Regions from separate parts of the Burkholderia cepacia ATCC 25416 genome, predicted to be linked through region 1. Evidence: predicted binding sites of a transcription regulator. Region 1 holds the regulator's gene; each other region holds the start of a gene.

The links. The regulator LexA, encoded in region 1, represses DNA repair genes until DNA is damaged. The targets are predictions, from matches to a motif close to ACTGTATNNNNATACAGT.
Region 2: the regulator LexA is predicted to act here: its motif matches at 1,591-1,608, upstream of imuA (translesion DNA synthesis-associated protein ImuA).
Region 3: the regulator LexA is predicted to act here: its motif matches at 1,673-1,690, upstream of APZ15_RS20420 (DUF2471 family protein).
Region 4: the regulator LexA is predicted to act here: its motif matches at 1,433-1,450, upstream of imuA (translesion DNA synthesis-associated protein ImuA).

What each region holds. Positions count from the first base shown of each region.
Region 1 covers NZ_CP012981.1:2,697,225-2,701,722, forward strand. The annotation lists gene APZ15_RS12530 (universal stress protein) at 1-404, shown strand, start outside; gene APZ15_RS12535 (DUF2939 domain-containing protein) at 514-1,227, opposite strand; gene APZ15_RS12540 (hypothetical protein) at 1,257-1,592, opposite strand; gene lexA (transcriptional repressor LexA) at 1,619-2,266, opposite strand; gene APZ15_RS12550 (sulfate ABC transporter substrate-binding protein) at 2,531-3,568, shown strand; gene cysT (sulfate ABC transporter permease subunit CysT) at 3,691-4,498, shown strand, end outside.
Region 2 covers NZ_CP012981.1:440,543-445,040, reverse strand. The annotation lists gene APZ15_RS02035 (ABC transporter permease) at 1-498, shown strand, start outside; gene APZ15_RS02030 (ABC transporter ATP-binding protein) at 500-1,294, shown strand; gene imuA (translesion DNA synthesis-associated protein ImuA) at 1,622-2,329, shown strand; gene APZ15_RS02020 (Y-family DNA polymerase) at 2,262-3,767, shown strand; gene APZ15_RS02015 (error-prone DNA polymerase) at 3,774-4,498, shown strand, end outside.
Region 3 covers NZ_CP012982.1:673,202-677,699, forward strand. The annotation lists gene APZ15_RS20410 (NAD(P)H-dependent oxidoreductase) at 1-630, opposite strand, end outside; gene APZ15_RS20415 (LysR family transcriptional regulator) at 717-1,610, shown strand; gene APZ15_RS20420 (DUF2471 family protein) at 1,748-2,158, shown strand; gene APZ15_RS20425 (NADPH-dependent 2,4-dienoyl-CoA reductase) at 2,183-4,216, opposite strand; gene APZ15_RS20430 (AraC family transcriptional regulator) at 4,292-4,498, shown strand, end outside.
Region 4 covers NZ_CP012984.1:200,716-205,213, forward strand. The annotation lists gene APZ15_RS38365 (H-NS histone family protein) at 53-379, shown strand; gene APZ15_RS38370 (SOS response-associated peptidase family protein) at 536-1,291, opposite strand; gene imuA (translesion DNA synthesis-associated protein ImuA) at 1,468-2,184, shown strand; gene APZ15_RS38380 (Y-family DNA polymerase) at 2,105-3,583, shown strand; gene APZ15_RS38385 (error-prone DNA polymerase) at 3,590-4,498, shown strand, end outside.

The DNA of each region.
Region 1 (4,498 bases):
AGGCCGAGACGCATTTGCTGTCGGTCGTCGACATGCGCTCGAGCATTGCACAGAGCGCGGGTTTGCTGACCGACGTCGCGTGCGGCCGGTTTGAGGAAACCGCGCGTGAAATCCTGCAGGAAGGGGTGAACTGGCTGCGCGAGCGCGGCGTGCAGGCCGAAGGCCATTTCGCATTCGGCTATCCGATCGACGAAATCGCGAATCTCGCGACCGAACTGAACGCCGATCTCGTCGTCGTCGGCCACCGGTGCCGCAGCGGGCTGTCGAGATGGTGGATGGGCTCGGGCAACACGCAACTGCTCGATCGCGTGAATTGCAGCATTCTGGTTGCGTGTTCGTCGGCGCAAGAGCAGAAGGCTGAAATCGCACGCGAGCGTGAAGCGGCCACGGCGAACGGCAAATGATCCAATGATTCGATGACTGCCTGACTGGCGAACCGTGCCGGTCGGGCAGTCACGCCGCCTCAGTGGCTCGGGCGACTCCCCCGAGCCAGTCAAGTCCTGTCGAGCCCTGTCAAGCGTGCAGGTCGATTGCGGACAACTTCCACGAGAACAGGCCGAAGCGGTGGAATATCGCCGCATAGCGTGTGCCGTCGGCACTGCGCTGGTAGGTCACGACGAATTCATCGATATTCCGGTAGCCGGCGCTGGTTTGTTGCTGATGCGGCGAATGCGTTGCATCGACCGGGCTGGCCGGCGCGGCAGCAGCAGGGGGCGGCGATGATGCGGCTGCCGCGTTGCTGCCCGGAGCGGCTGCGCTTGCCGAAGCCTGATTGGGCGTTGGTGCGGCCGGCGTGTTGCCCGATGCATCGCTGCCTGGTGGCAGATTCGACAAGTCAGGTGGACGCTCTCCCGGATTGCCACGCGGTGGCAATCCGCTCATCAGCGCGGCCACGCCCTCCGGGGTCGCGTATGCATCGACCAGCGGGCCGATCAATGCCGACCCGATCAGTGCACCGAGCACCGCGAACGGATTGCTCTTCTTCACCGCGTCGATCCGGCGCATCAGCTCTTCCGTGACCTGCTGCTTCAGGCTGATGCGCAGCGACGGAAAATCGACATATTCACTGATGGCCTGTGCATCACGCGCATCGATCGCCGTTTTCAGGCGGCCGAGCGCGACGTACGGCGATGCGTAGGCATAGCCGATCGCCGCAACGGCGGCGATGGACAGCACGATGATCAGCAGGGGTTTGAGCCGCCATGCGCGGCCCGAAGATCCGGTCACGTTGCCTCCGGTGCGGGGATGTTCCGCAATCAGAGACCGCCAGGCGTGGCCGATCGTTCCTCTGCGATGCAGCGATCGATCATCCGGCACACGGCATCGATCGTGCCGACCATGATCAGGCGTGAACGACCGTGATAGACGCGCACCGGCGCGCGACGCGCGGGTTCCGCGTGATTCAGGCCGGCGTTCAGCGATACCCGCGCGAAAGCGGGGAGCGCCGACGGCAGCAGGGACGCCTGCCGTTCGACTGCGACTTCTTCTTGCACAGGCGCCGCCGCGGACAGCGGTGCGCAGGGCGTGCGGCCGCGCAGGTGACGCAGGCGACCGAATTGACGGAAAGGCAGCAGGCGGGCAAGGCGTTCCATGATGTTCTCCTCAGCGAGACGGAATGTCAGAGTTCGCCCGAGCGGATCAGCCCGACGGCGATGCCTTCCAGCGCGAATTCCGCGCTGCCGGCCTTGACGAAGATGTTTTCGTAATCCGGGTTCTCCGCGATCAGCTCGAGACCGCCCGGCCGGCGCATCAGGCGCTTGACCGTGACGTCGTCGCCGAGACGCGCGACGATGATCTGGCCGTCCTTCGCTTCCGTGCGCTTCTGCACGGCGAGCAGGTCGCCATCGAGGATGCCGGCGTCGCGCATCGACAGGCCGCGCACTTTCAACAGGTAGTCGGGCTTGCTGGTGAACAGCGCGGGATCGCACGCGTAATGCTGCGAGATGTGCTCCTGCGCGAGGATCGGGCTACCGGCTGCCACACGGCCGACGAGCGGCAGCGACAGCTGCATCAGGCCGGCGTGCGGGAGCGTGAACTGGTGCGGGGCATCGTCGATGCCGAGCAGGCGGATGCCGCGCGACGCGCCGGCGGCCAGCTCGATCACACCCTTGCGCGCCAGCGCGCGCAGGTGCTCTTCGGCCGCATTCGGCGAGCTGAAGCCCAGTTCGGCCGCGATCTCGGCACGGGTGGGCGGGAATCCGGAGCGCTCGATCGCGCGGCGGATCAAGTCGAACACTTGCTGCTGACGGGCGGTGAGTTTGGTCATGGCTCAACTGTATGGATAGACAGTGAGCTGTATTTTTATACAGTAGTTCGCGAATTTCAAGTGTTACGTGAGGTTCGACGCGATCACGCCGGTTCCGACGTGATTTTGCGACGTCCGGACGCCGGTTCATCTGCCGCAACCGTCCATCCCGTCTGCGTTAGCACTTTTGAGTATTAAAAAATGAGGAACGATTATTTTTAATCATGTAACCCGTTCGCTAGACTGGCCCGACATCGCAATACCGACAACACTGGAGAACCAAGGATGGGCAAGCGCAATACGGGGCTGGTGGGCGGAGTGGGCCGCCTGATCGCAACACTCGCGCTGGGCGCGGCGGCGGCGCTGGGCGTCGCGACGCACGCCCAGGCCGATACGACCTTCCTGAACGTGTCGTACGACCCGACGCGCGAGCTGTATCAGGACTTCAACCAGGCGTTCGGCAAGGAGTGGAAGGCGAAGACGGGCGAGACCGTCAACTTCAAGCAGTCGCACGGCGGTTCGGGCGCGCAGGCGCGCTCGGTGCTCGACGGCCTGCAGGCCGACGTCGTCACGCTGGCATTGGCGTACGACATCGACGCGCTCGCGAACAAGGGCCTCGTCAACAAGGATTGGCAGAAGCGCCTGCCCGACAACGCGTCGCCGTATACGTCGACGATCGTGTTCCTGGTGCGCAAGGGCAACCCGAAGGGGATCAAGGACTGGGACGACCTGACCAAGCCGGGCATCTCGATCGTCACGCCGAACCCGAAGACGTCGGGCGGCGCACGCTGGAACTACCTGGCCGCATGGGCGTACGCGGTGCACAAGCCGGGCGGCAACGAGCAGACGGCGAAGGAATTCGTCACGAAGCTCTACAAGAACGCGGGCGTGCTCGATTCGGGCGCACGCGGCGCGACCACGAGCTTCGTGCAGCGCGGGATCGGCGACGTGCTGATCGCATGGGAAAACGAGGCGTTCCTGTCGGTCAAGGAATTCGGTACCGACAAGTTCGAGATCGTCGTGCCGTCGGTGAGCATCCTGGCCGAGCCGCCCGTCGCGGTGGTCGACAAGGTGGTCGACAAGAAGGGCACGCGCAAGCTGGCCGATGCGTACCTGAACTTCCTGTACAGCCCGCAGGGCCAGGAGATCGCGGCACGCAACTACTACCGGCCGCGTTCGAAGAACGTGCCGGCGGAGCTGACCAAGCAGTTCCCGAAGCTGAAGCTGTACACGGTCGACGATACCTTCGGCGGCTGGACGAATGCGCAGAAGACGCATTTCGCGGACGGCGGCGTGTTCGATTCGATCTACAAGCCGCAGTAACACCATAACGACAGCGGCGCGCCACGACAGCGCGCCGCACCCTCGGCGGGCCGCCGGCGCAAAGCATCGCGCCGGCGTTTGCGTCGGACCCATGAGCAGCATCGACCCAGCAAGAGCATCCGATGACGACGTACACCTTTCGCAAGCCGAGCGCGCTGCCCGGTTTCGGCGTGACGCTAGGCATCACGGTGGCCTATTTGAGCCTCGTGGTGCTGATACCGCTCGCCGCCACGTTCCTGAAGACCGCGACGCTGTCGTGGGACCAGTTCGTCACCGCCGTCGCGTCGCCGCGCGTGCTCGCGTCGTACCGGCTGACGTTCACGTCCGCACTCGGCGGCGCGCTGATCAACGCCGTGTTCGGCTTCCTCGTCGCGTGGGTGCTCGTGCGCTACACGTTCCCGTTCAAGCGCCTCGTCGATGCGATCGTCGACCTGCCGTTCGCGCTGCCGACGTCGGTTGCCGGCATCTCGCTCGCGGCCGTCTATGCGACCAACGGCTGGGTCGGCCAGTATCTCGCGCCGCTCGGCATCAAGATCGCGTTCACGCCGGCCGGCGTGCTGGTCGCGCTGACCTTCATCGGGCTGCCGTTCGTCGTGCGCACCGTGCAGCCGGTGCTCGAGGATTTCGAGCGCGAGCAGGAAGAGGCGGCCGCGTGCCTGGGCGCGTCGCGCTGGCTGACGTTCCGCCGCGTCGTGCTGCCGGCCGTGCTGCCGGCGCTCCTCACCGGGTTCGCGCTCGCGTTCGCGCGTGCGCTCGGTGAATACGGCTCGGTGATCTTCATCGCCGGCAACGTGCCGATGAAATCCGAGATCACGTCGCTGCTCATCATCACGAAGCTCGAGCAGTACGACTACGCGGGCGCGACCGCGCTGGCGGTCGTGATGCTCGTCGTGTCGTTCCTGATGCTGCTGCTGATCAACACGCTGCAGT
Region 2 (4,498 bases), 2.3 Mb from region 1:
CGCCCCGCGCTGCTCGCGATCGTCGTCGTGGTCGCGAAGCTCGGCCTCGACTGGTTCTTCTCGTCGCAGCTCGGCCTCGCGATGCGCGCGACCGGCGCGAACCCGCGGATGGCGCGCGCGCAGGGCATCGCGACCGGCCGCGCGACGCTCGCCGGGATGGCGCTGTCGAACGCGCTCGTCGCGCTCGCCGGTGCGTTGTTCGCGCAGACGCAGGGCGGCGCGGACATCTCGATGGGGATCGGGACGATCGTGATCGGGCTGGCCGCGGTGATCATCGGCGAAACGCTGCTGCCGGCGCGCCGGCTCGTGCTGACGACGCTCGCCGTCGTGCTCGGCGCGATCGTCTACCGCTTCTTCATCGCGCTTGCGCTGAACAGCGAATTCATCGGGCTGAAGGCGCAGGACCTGAACCTCGTGACGGCCGCGCTCGTCACGATCGCGCTGGTGCTGCCGGCAACGCGCAAGAAGCTGTTCGCGCGCAAGAACGGAGGGGCCTGACATGCTGTCCGCACAAGACCTGAAACTGACGTTCAATCCCGGCACGCCGATCGAGACGCGCGCGCTGCGCGGGCTGTCGCTCGAGATTCCCGACGGCCAGTTCGTCGCGGTGATCGGCTCGAACGGTGCCGGCAAATCGACCTTCCTCAATGCGATCAGCGGCGACCAGGCCGTCGATGCGGGACGCATCTCGATCGACGGCACGGACGTCACGCGCAAGGCCGCGTGGGATCGCGCGCACCTCGTCGCGCGCGTGTTCCAGGATCCGATGGCCGGCACCTGCGAGGCGCTGACGATCGAGGAGAACATGGCGCTCGCGATGGCGCGCGGCGCGCGGCGCGGCTTTCGCGCGGCGCTCGACCGGCCGTCGCGCGAGCTGTTCCGCGACAAGCTGCGGCTGCTGAACCTCGGGCTGGAAAATCGGTTGACCGACCGGATCGGGCTGCTGTCGGGCGGCCAGCGGCAGGCGGTGAGCCTGTTGATGGCGTCGCTGCGGCCGTCGCGAATCCTGCTGCTCGACGAGCACACGGCCGCGCTCGACCCGAAGACGGCCGCGTTCGTGCTGGAGCTGACCGCGCGCATCGTCGCCGAGAGCAAGCTGACGACGATGATGGTCACGCACAGCATGCGGCAGGCGCTCGACTACGGCGACCGCACGGTGATGCTGCACCAGGGGCAGGTCGTGCTCGACGTGTCGGGCGACGCGCGCAAGGGGCTCGACGTGCCGGACCTGCTGCAGATGTTCGAGAAGGTGCGTCACGAGCAGCTCGACGACGACGCGCTGCTGCTCGGCTGACGGGCGGCTGGCGGGCCGGCGCGGCGCGGGGTGTTGCATCGTGCCGGTTCGCGTGAGGGGTGGCGTGCCGGCCCGGCGAGTCGGGTCGGGTCGACAAATCGGCCCGACGAATTGGGGTGGCGCGGCGGGTCGGCAATTCGGCCCGGATGACGGTGGCGCGCATTCGGGTGGTACGATCCGGCCACACCCGCTCCGGTGCGGCGTAACATGACGGCCGCGCCGGCTTTCCCGTCGTTTTTCCTCTGACGAAAACCGGTTTCGCGCCGGTGCTGTGCGACGCGAGCGCATTGCCATATACTGTATATCCATACAGTTGTGGGTGGCGTCATGCTCGCATCCTCCATTTCTCCCGAATCCCTTCATCCGTCGCTGTGGCGCGGTTCCCAGCTCGCGCGCGGCGGCCCGCGCACGATCGATACCGGCTTCGCCCCGCTGTCGGCCGAGCTGCCGGGCGGCGGCTGGCCGGTCGGCGGGCTCGTCGAACTGCTGGCCGCGCAGCCGGGCTGCGGCGAGATGCGGCTGCTCGCGCCCGCGCTCGCACGCACCGTCAGCGCGCGCCGTCCGCTTGCGCTCGTCGCGCCGCCTCAAGCGCCGCATGCAACCGCGCTCGCCAGCCTCGGCGTACCGTCCGACGCGCTGCTGTGGCTGCGCGCCGGCAGCCGCACCGATGCGCTGTGGGCCGCCGAGCAGGCGCTCAAGACGGGGTGCTGCGGCGCGCTGCTGCTCTGGCAGGATGCGCGGCCCGATGCGCTGCGGCGCCTGCATCTCGCGGCCGCGCGCACGGGCGACACGCTGTTCGTGATGCTGCGTCCGCTGTCGGCCGCGCGGCAACCGTCGCCGGCCGTGCTGCGTGTCGCGCTGTATCCGGTGCCGGGCGGCGTGTCGCTCGACATCGTCAAGCGTCGCGGCCCCGCACGCGGCGAGCCGCTCGTGCTCGACCTGCCGTCGCCCATCGTGGAGAGCCGCTATGCGCGTCTTGCTCGGCATCCATCTGCCGCGCCTGCCGCTCGACGTGTGCGCCCCGCCGCCGTCTGACGGCGCGGCGCAACGCGTAGACGAAGCGGACGAAGCAGGCTGCGCGGTGCTCGAGCAGGGTGTCGTGCTGATCGCCGATGCGCCCGCGCGCCGGCAGGGCGTGCGCGCGGGCATGAAGCGCGGCGGCGTGCTCACGCTCGCGCCGCACACGCGGCTCGTCGAACGCGACCCCGCGCGCGAGGCCGATGCGCTGCGCGCGGTCGCGCTCGCGTTGCTGCGCTTTTCGCCGTGCGTCGCGCTCGACGACGAAGCCACGCTGATCGTCGACGTCGGCCCGAGCCTGCGCCTGTTCGGCGGCCTGCCGTCGCTGTGCCGACAGGTGCGCGCGACGCTCGCGGCGCTCGGCTATGCGGCGCGCCTGTCCGCCGCGCCGACCGGGCGGGGCGCGTGGCTGCTCGCGCGCGTGTCGGCCCGTGCACGCATCCGGCGCCGCGTCGCCGGCCAGGTGTCGCTCGTGCGTTCGCTCGACAGGCTGCCGTGCGTGCTGCTGCCCGATGCGCGTCCGTATGCGGGCTGGTTCGACGGCCTCGGCTGCCGCACGCTCGCCGACCTGCGCAACCTGCCGCGCGCGGGGCTGCAGCGCCGCTGCGGTCCCGCGTTGCTGGCCGCGCTCGATCGCGCGTACGGCGATGCGGTCGAGCCGCTCGCATGGATGGCGGTGCCGCCCGTGTTCGACGTGCGGCTCGAATTGCCGGAGCGCGTCGAATACGCGGAAGCCGTGCTGTTCGCCGCGCGGCGGCTCGTCGTGCAGCTGTGCGGCTGGCTGGCCGCACGGCAGCTGTCGCTGGCCGCGATGACGTTCGATCTCGAACACGAGCGCGGCCGCCAGGCCGTGCCGCCGACGCCGCTCGAACTCGCGTTCGCCGCACCCGTGCGCGACGAGACGCACTTCATGCGGCTGCTCGGCGAGCGGCTCGCGCGCGTCGAGTTGCCGGCCGCGGTGATCGCGGTGCGTCTGAAGGCCACGCGCGTCGAATCGGTCGCGCCGCCGGCCGACGATCTTTTCCCCGAGCCGGGCGGCACGAAAGAGACGCGCGCGCGGCTGTTCGAGCTGCTGGTCGCACGGCTCGGCGCGGAGAACGTGCTGCGCGCGGCACCCGTTGCCGATCACCGGCCCGAGGCCGCGAACCGCTGGCTGCCGCTCGATGCGCAGGCCGGCAAGCCGGCCGGCGGGCCGCCGGCCGTGCCGCCGAGGCCCGCATGGTTGCTGGACGAGCCGCTGCCGCTGTTGATGCGGGGGGAGCGGCCGGTGTTTCATACGCCGCTCAGGATGATGTCGTCGGTGGAACGGATCGAGGCCGGGTGGTTCGATGGCCAGCTCGCCGCACGCGATTACCACGTCGCGCAGGACGAAACCGGTGCGTGCTACTGGGTGTTCAAGGAGCGGGCAGCGCGCGAGGCCGAGCCGCGCTGGTTCCTGCACGGCCTGTTCGGGTGAACGGTCATGGTTGCGGAATTCAGCTGGCTGCCCGATTACGCGGAGTTGTTCTGCCGTTCGAACTTTTCGTTCCTGCATGGCGCGTCGCATGCGGAAGAACTGGTCGAGCGTGCGGCGGAACTCGGCTATCGCGGGATCGCGATCACCGACGAATGCTCGCTCGCCGGTGCACCGCGCATGCACGTCGCGGCGAAGGCGAAAGGGTTGCCGCTCGTCATCGGTTCGTACTTCGAAGTCACACCGGATGAAGTCGCACCGGGCCACGATCCGGGCCCCGGCGCGTTCGGGCTCGTGCTGCTCGCGCAGAGTCGGGAAGGCTACGGCAACCTGTCCGAGCTGATTTCGTGGCGGCGGATGGAAGCGCCGAAGGGGACTTACACGCTGACGTCGCACATGCTGTCGAGGCCGCCCGAGGCATTCGCACACCTGCGCGGCATGCCGGACTGCTTCGCGATTCTCGTGCCCACGTATCCGGTGCGGGCGGACGTGCTCGATGCACAGGTCGCGTGGTTTCGCGCGACGTTCGGCGAGCGTGCGCGGCTCGGGCTCGTGCAGTTGCAGCGCGCGCTGGACGGTGCGCAGCGCGAGGAGATTCGTGCGGCGGGCGAGCGGCGCGGCGTGCGCATCGTCGCACTCGGCGACGTGACGATGCACCGGCGCTCGTGCAAGGAACTGCAGGACGTGATGACGGCGATTCGTGTCGGGATGCCTGTCGCGGAATGCGGTTATGC
Region 3 (4,498 bases), on a different replicon from region 1:
CGCACGCGTTTCGTCGAAGCGCGCGTCGTTCATCTTGCCCGTCCGGTAGATCACGAACGGCGGCAGCACGTCGAACCCCGGGTAATACAAGATCCCGTGCTGGATCGGAAACAGCACGTCGTCGATCGGCCCGTTGATGCCGCGCGGGCTGTAGTGCGATTCCCACCCGCCTGCCGTGACGATCAGCATCGCCCGCTTGCCGGCCAGCGCCCCTTCGCCGTAGCGGTTGCCCCAGCGCGTCTCCGAATGCTCGCCGACGCCGTAAGCAAAACCGTACGCATACACACGCTCGACCCAGCCCTTCATGATCGCCGGCATCGAGAACCACCACAGCGGAAACTGCAGGATCACCGCGTCGGCCCACTTCAGCTTCTCCTGCTCGCGCGCGATATCTTCACTTTGCGTGCCGGCCGCGAATGCGTGCTTCGAGTCGAGCGACGGATCGAACCGCGCGTCGGGTGCGCGACCGGTCACGTCGTTCGCATCGAACGCCGCCTTCCAGTTCATCGCATACAGATCCGTCACCTGCACCGCGTGGCCGGCCGCTTCGAGATGCTCGACGGCAAAGTCGCGCAGCGCGCCGTTCAGCGAGCGCGGTTCGGGATGGGCATAAACGATCAGCACATTCATGTTCGTCACTCCTTTGATTGAATGACTACAGGATGCCGCCGTCGAAGGTATATTTGAAATGAATTCCTGATATTCCAGGTATAGCCATGAATAATCTCAGACGACTCGACCTGAACCTGCTCGTCACGCTGGACGTGCTGCTCGCCGAGCACAACGTCACGCGCGCGGCCGAGAAACTGAACATGTCGCAGCCGTCGGTGAGCGTGCAGTTGCAAAAACTGCGCGACCTGTTCGGCGATCCGCTGCTGTTGCCGGGGCCGCGCGGGATGCGGCCGACCGCGCGCGCGGAAACGCTGCGCGAGCCGTTGCGCGATGCGCTCGAAGCCGTCGAGCGCGCGGTGGTTCCGGCCACACCGTTCGATCCGGCGACCGCGACGAACACGTGGCGCGTGGCCGCGACCGACTACGGCGAATCGACGATCGTGCTGCCCGCGCTGCACACGCTGCGCTCGGCCGCGCCCGGTACGCGGCTCGCCGTCGTCGAACTCGCGCCGCCGCGCATCGAGCAGGACGCCGAACGAAACGGCATCGACCTCGCCTTTCATACGACGGAAGGGTCGCCGGCCGGCATGCGGCGCCTGCCGCTGTTCGTCGAGCGTTATGTGCTCATCGGCCGCGCCGGGCATCCGAAGCTGAAGCGGCGCCCCACGCTCGCGCAGTTCGGCACGCTCGAACACGTGATCGTGTCGCCCGATGGCGGCGGCTTCTTCGGCGTGACGGACGAAGCGCTCGCGAAGGTCGGTGCCGTGCGGCGCGTCGTGCTGTCCGTGCCGCACTTCCTGTTCGTGATGTCGGCGGTCGCGAGCACCGATCTCGTCGCGATGCTGCCCGAGCGACTGGTGCGCGACGTGCCTGCGTTGCGTGTGGTGGACGCACCGGTCGAGGTGCCCGGCTATGAAATGTCGATGCTGTGGCACGAGCGCGTGCATCGCGACCCGGCGCACCGGTGGCTGCGGGAGACCATCGCGGCGGCGGTCTGACACGGCCCGGTTGCCGGACGGCTGCCATCTGCTGTCATCGGGGGCTTGAAAGTGCGCCGATCACTGTATATATTTACAGTGTTTCTGCGTCATTTGACCCGAATTCCGTCCCCGAGGCGGTCTTTAGTGAGGCGACCATGTTTCAGTCATCCGCATTCGATCCCGAGCAACCCGGCTTCAATCCCGTCCACTTCGAGCGCGCCGCGCGGCAGGCGGTCGTCGATCTTCAGCGTGTCGTCGGCGGCCCCGCGCAGCGGGCGCTCGGCTTGCGGCGCCGCAGCCACCCGGCCGCCGTCCGCACGATGAGCTGGCAGGCGCTGCTGAATGTCGAGGAGCTGGCGTTCTCGAACTCCGGCTTCCTGAACCGCAACGATCCGACGGTCGTCGACGCCTTCATCCGGCTGCGCGACAGCCGGATGGTCGCCGCGGACGTCGAGGAAGCCGTCGACTGGAAGCGCGACGACGACGATTTGCCCGCCGTTTATCTGATCGTCAAGGCGATGCTGGAAGCGGAAGAGCGCGAGACGCAACACGCCGAGATGGAGTGACGGCGGCGACGCGCGGCCGTCCCGTTACAGCCGCGCCGCGAGGCGCGCACCCTGATCGATCGCGCGCTTCGCGTCGAGTTCGGCGGCCAGTTCCGCGCCGCCGATCAGGTGCACGGAACGCCCGGCCGCCTGCAACGGCGCGAGCAACGCGCGCTGCGGCTCCTGCCCCGTGCAGAGCACGATCGTGTCGGCTTCGATCAGCTCGTGATCGGTGCGCTGCTCGCCGTACGACACGTGCAGCCCGCGCGCATCGATCAATTCGTAGTTCACGCCGCCGATCATCTTCACCTGCTTCATCTTCAGCGTCGCGCGGTGAATCCAGCCGGTCGTCTTGCCGAGCCCCTTGCCGAGCGGCGCTGCCTTGCGCTGCAGCAGCGTCACTTCACGCGCGGGCGCCGTGACCTGCGCACGCGTCACGCCGCCACGCGTCGCGGCCGGGTCGGTCACGCCCCACTCGGCCTTCCATTCTTCCAGATCGAGCGCCGGCGATTCGCCGTCCTGCACCAGATACTCGGCGACATCGAAGCCGATCCCGCCCGCCCCGACCACCGCGACACGCCGTCCAACCGGCTGCCTGCCCGCGAGCACGTCGATGTAGCTGAGCACGTTCGGCCCGTCCTGCCCCGGAATCTTCGGGTCGCGGGGCGCGACGCCCGTTGCGAGCACGATTTCGTCGTAGCCGCCCGCGATCAGGTCGCTTGCGTCGACGCGGCGGTTCAGGTGCAGGTTCACGCCGGTCAGCTCGACCTGGCGGCCGAAGTAGCTCAGCGCTTCGTGAAACTCCTCCTTGCCCGGAATCCGCTTGGCCATGTTGAACTGGCCGCCGATCTCGGCCGCGCCGTCGAACAGGTCGACCCGATGGCCGCGCTGCGCGAGCACGGTCGAGCACGCGAGCCCGGCCGGCCCCGCGCCCACCACCGCGATGCGCTTCGGCTGCGGCGCGGGCGTGTATTTCAGCTCCGTTTCGTGGCATGCACGCGGATTCAGCAGGCACGACGCGATCTTGTTCTTGAACGCGTGATCGAGACACGCCTGGTTGCAACCGATACAGGTGTTGATCTCGTCGGCGCGGCCCTGTGCGGCCTTGATCACGAACTCGGCATCCGCGAGCAGCGGGCGCGCCATCGACACCATGTCCGCGCAGCCATCCGCGAGGATCTGCTCGGCCACTTCGGGGCGATTGATCCGGTTGGTGGTCACGAGCGGAATGCCGACCTCGCCCTTCATCTTCTTCGTCACCCACGCGAACGCGCCGCGCGGCACCGACGTCGCGATCGTCGGCACGCGCGCCTCGTGCCAGCCGATCCCCGTGTTGATGATGGTCGCGCCCGCGCGCTCGACGGCCTTCGCGAGCTGCACGGTTTCGCTCCAGTCGCTGCCGTCCGGAATCAGGTCGAGCATCGACAGCCGGTAGATCAGGATGAAATCGCGGCCGACCGCTTCGCGTGTGCGTTCGATGATCTCGATCGGCAGCCGGATGCGGTTCTCGTACGACCCGCCCCACTGGTCGGTGCGCTTGTTCGTATGCATCGAGATGAACTGGTTGATCAGGTAGCCTTCGGAGCCCATGATCTCGACGCCGTCGTAACCGGCTTCACGCGCGAGCTTCGCGCAACGGACGAACGCGCGGATCTGCCGCTCGACCCCGCGCGCGCTCAGTTCGTGCGGCGCGAACGGCGAAATCGGCGACTTGATCTTCGACGGCGCGACCGCGAACGGGTGATAACCGTAGCGGCCCGTATGGAGGATCTGCAGCGCGATCTTGCCGTCCTCCGCATGCACGGCGCCGGTGATCTCGCGATGGCGCCGCGCGGCGGCCGACGTCATCAGCGTGCCGCCGAACGGCTTGGTCCAGCCGGCCACGTTCGGCGCGAAGCCGCCCGTCACGATCAGGCCCACGCCGCCGCGCGCGCGTTCGGCGAAATATTCGGCGAGCCGCGGCAGCGTCTTGCGGCTGTCCTCGAGGCCCGTGTGCATCGAGCCCATCAAGACGCGGTTCTTCAGCGTCGTGAAGCCGAGATCGAGCGGCGCGAGCAGGTGGGGAAAGGGTGTCGTCATGATGATCGTGCCAGTAAGCGATGCGTGACATCGTAGGCGCGCGCCGCCTTGAACGTGAGGGGGCAAACAGCCATAATGCTTGTCATTTCCGGCCAAAACGACATGACTTCCCCTCTCGCCAAGGACCGCCTCGGGCTGCGCCGGCCGACGATTCCGGTCGCCTACACGCGCCTGCTGCTGCAGGCGCTTGCCGCGCGCGGTGTCGACCTGGCCGCCGTGCGCGCCGGCACGGGCCTGCGGGATGCGGTGCTGGCCGAACCGGACGCGCGCGTCGCGCCGTCG
Region 4 (4,498 bases), on a different replicon from region 1:
TGGCTTTGTGAGCTAATATCCTGCGCATTTTTCAACGGAGTTCCGGACAACAGTGGCTACCGAAATCGAAACCCTTCAGACGCAGTTGCGTGAATTGAACGATCGGCTTGCCGACGCAAAGAGAGACGAAAAGCGCGTCGCATTGGATGCGATCCGCGAGCAGGTCGCGCTCCACGGGATCTCGGAGGACGAGCTTTTGACGGCGGCAGGATTCCGGAAACCGCGCAAGCGCCGTGCAGCTGCGAAGTACTACGACCCGTCATCGGGTAAGGAATGGTCAGGGTTCGGGCCTCGTCCGAAATGGCTCGAAGGCAAGAATCTCGATGACTATCTGGTCGATCGGGCGCCGAAGCCCTGGTGGCCAGAAAAGGAAGGATGACGCCAGGTAGTTCGGTCACGTATTCGGTGTGACAGCTGGAGCTGGCGGTAACGGTGCGCGATTCATTGGCACGACGAGTGCGCTCGTGCGGTTTGTTGAGTGTCGTGCCGACAAGGTTTTCAGTCGAGCGATGAGATATTCTTTATCTGTGCCCCCTCAAAACAGCGTGCCACTGGTCGGCGGAGCATTCTCCTTTGCCATTTTCGCTTTCACGGTTTTGGGTGCTGAGGCTACCGTGTAGCTCTCGGGGCGCAGCAGCGTGAGAAAGGTGCGCGCGACCTCCGGATCCTCGCAGTTCAGCCAGTCGTCGTATTGATCCGGCCGCAGGATTACGACGCCGCGCTTTTCTTTGAACGTGCCGTCGTCGTTCAGGTGCCGGTGAAACTGGCGTAGCACGGGATGATCGTCAGCGTTGACCGTGAGCATGGACAGTCCGAACGTTTCACCTTCATCCGGCTCTGGCCAGCGGCGCCAAAAGCCGGCGACCGCGAACGGCTCGCCGGACGCCACGCGAATGCCCCACCGCTCCGACTTTTGTTTCAGGATGGCGTTGATCACGTCCGGCCGGTTTGGCACGTCGAGATCTGGCAAGGTCGGATAGCGCGGTTCGAAGACGACGTCGGCCGGCAAGAGCGCCAAGCGGCAGTTCAGCCACGAATCCTTGAAATTCACCTTCTCGCCAACCGTCTCGCTGCGGGCGTTCATCGTGTCGAAATCGTGGCCCTTGATCTTCGAGCGAGGTCGGATTCCGAACGTGCCCATCAACGATTCCCGGCCACCGTCGGCCGAGCGCCGGATGAACGGAGCCGCGTAGTCGCGGTAGATCTCCGGCGGCCAATCAGCTGCCGGAGGATCGATCGCGAAGTGAGCCGCGTACCGGCTGCGCTGCGTCGCAACATAGTTCGTACACATTCGAGCCCCGTTTTTCCAGTCGTCTATTGATCATACGCCGCACGCGGGCCTCCGCCACGCTCGTCGGTCGGAACGACGCCGGCGCGGCAGCCATGATCGTCATTGCACTTCTGCATATCCCAAAATCCGCGCTACACTAGCACTGTACATTCATACAGTATTTTGTGAGCGCCCCCATGAATCCCGCCCTCGCCCATCCGGAAGCGATACATCCGAGTCTATGGAAGGCATCGCAACTGCCCCGCTCGGGCACGCGTGGTATCGACACTGGCCATCCGGCGTTGACCGCCGAGCTGCCCGGCGACGGCTGGCCGGCCGGCGCGCTGATCGAACTGCTTGCGCCGCAGCCTGGAATCGGCGAGCTTCGGCTGCTGGCGCCAGTGCTCGCGCGCGCGGCCGGCAAGCCGGTGATGCTGATCCAGCCGCCGCACGCGCTGCAACCGCTGGCGCTCGCGTATTGGGGCATCGACCCGTTCGGCTTCGTGACGCTGCCGGCGCCGCGCACGGCCGACGCACTGTGGGCCGCCGAACAGGCGCTGCGCGCCGGCACGTGTGCTGCCGTGCTGATCTGGCAGTCGCACGTCCGTGCGGACGCGTTACGGCGGCTCAACCTGGCCGCGCAGAGCGGTCAGGCGCTGTTCTATCTCTTCCGGCCGGCGGCCGCCGCGCGCGACGCGTCACCAGCACCCTTGCGGCTCGCGCTGGCGCCGAAGCGTGACGGCATCGACGTCACGTTCGTGAAGCGCCGCGGGCCGGCGCGCGACACGCCGCTGTTCGTCCCCTTGTCTCCCTCGCCGATTTTGTTGAACCGCCATGCAACTCTGGATCGGCGTGCATTTGCCGCACCTCAACCTCGAAGTGTTCCGGCCACGATCGCCGGCGCCATCGCCTGACGATGCGCGCGGGTTCGTCGTGCTCGAGGGCGGCCGCGTCGTGGCGCTCGATCGCGCCGCACGTGCGCTTGGTGTGGTCGCCGGCATGCGCCGCGGTGGCGTGCTGTCGCTCGCGCCGGACGCGCAGATCCGCGAGCGCGACGCCGCGCGCGAGCGCGAGCTCGTGCTCGGCGTTGCCTATGCGCTCCTGCAGTTCACGCCGAGCGTCGTCGACGCCGAAGAAGCCGTGGTGGTGCTCGACGTGACGGCGAGCCTGCGCCTCTTCCATGGCATCCGCGCGCTGCGCCAGCGCGTGCGTGCCGTCGTCGCGTCGTTCGGCGTCACCGCAGCGATATCCGTCGGGTCGTCTGGTCCGGCTGCCTGGATGGTCGCTCGCGGCCTGCGCGGTGGCCTCGCGCTGTCCGCGCGGTCGCTGCGCCGCGCTCTCGCGCGCGTGCCGCTCGTCGTGGCGCCGGACGCCCGGCGCTACGCGAACTGGTTTGAGGATCTCGGCTGCGAAACGCTGGCCGACCTGCAGCGCCTGCCGCGCGCCGGATTGAAGAAGCGATGCGGCACGCAACTGCTCGACTGGCTCGACCAGGTCGCCGGCACCGCGCCGGCCGCCTACGACTGGCTCGAAATGCCGCCATCGTTCGACACGCGCGTCGAACTGATGGACCGCGTCGAGCACGCCGAGGCGCTGCTGTTCGTCGCGCGCCGGCTGATCCTGCAGCTGACCGGCTGGCTCACCGCGAAGCAGCTGGACGTCGCCGCGTTCGCGCTGCTGCTCGAGCACGAGCGCGGGCGGGACGCGATCGCGCCGACCGAGATCGAGATCGCGTTGGGCGCCCCTACCCGCTTCGAGGAACACCTCACGCGGCTCGTCAAAGAGCGACTCGGCCATGTCGAGCTCGCCGGCCCTGTGATCGCCGTGCGGCTCGTCGCCCGTCGCGTGCAGGAAGCGGCCGCACCGAGCGACTCGCTGTTCCCGGAGCCAGGCGGCACGCCGCAGGATCACGCGCGGTTGCTCGAACTGCTGACTGCGCGGCTCGGCGCCGAGAACGTGCTCGTCCCGGCTCCCATGGCCGACTACCGTCCCGCGCCGGCCGCCCGATGGGTGCCGATGCGCGACGCGCCGAAGCCGGCGCCGCTGCCGGCGGATCTGCCACGCCCGGCTTGGCTGCTTGCCAAGCCGGTGCCGCTGCTCACGCGCCAGCATCGACCGTTCTACGGCACACCGCTGCGCATGGTATCGCCCGGCGAGCGCATCGAAGGCGGCTGGCAGGACGGGCAGACCGTGACGCGCGACTACTTCGTTGCCGAGGACGACCACGGCGTCTGCTACTGGATCTACAAGGAGCGGCCGACAGCCAGCGACGAGAGCGAAGCGCGCTTCTTCCTGCACGGCCTGTTCGGCTGATCCTTCATGGACGCCGGCAGTTTCGGCGCCCTGCCCGCCTACGCGGAACTGCAGGTCGCCTCCGATTTTTCATTCCTGCACGGCGCGTCGCGCGCGGAGGAATACGTCGGCCGCGCGGCGCAGCTCGGCTACAGCGCGATCGCGATCACCGACGAATGCTCGCTGGCCGGCGTCGTGCGCGCGCACGTCGAAGCGAAGGCGGCGAACATGCCGCTGATCATCGGCTCGCACTTCCGGCTGACGGCCGCCGACGGCGCGCTGGCGATCGCGTTCACCGCACTCGCGATGAATCGCGACGGTTACGGCAACCTCTGCGAATTCATTTCGCTCGGTCGGATGCGCAGCAAGAAAGGCACGTACCGCCTAGCGCCGCTTGATCTAGAGCATCCGGAAGCGCCGTACACCCACCTCCGCAGCCTGCCCGACTGCATCGCGATCCTGTCGCCGGACTTCCCGGCAAACGAGCAGCGCCTCGACGCGCAGGTCGAATGGTTCGCACGCGTGTTCGGCGATCGCGCATGGGTCGCGCTGACGCTGCACGCACGCGCGATGGACGACATCCACCGCGGCGTGGTCGAGCGCGTCGCAGCGCGCCACGGCGTGCCGGTGGTGGCCACCAGCTGGCCGCTGATGCACGTGCGGTCGCGCAAGCCGCTGCAGGACGTGCTGACGGGAATTCGCGTCGGCCGACCGGTAACGGAGTGCGGGTACGAGCTCGCGCCGAATGCGGAGCGTCACCTGCGATCGCGCCTGCGGCTCGCCAACCTCTATCCCGCCGGCGCGCTCGAGGAAACCGTGCGTGTCGCGCGACGCTGCACGTTCTCGCTCGACGACCTGAAGTACGAGTATCCGGATGAACTGGTACCGGCCGGCACCGACCCGGCGACGTACCTGCGCGAGCAGACCTACATCGGC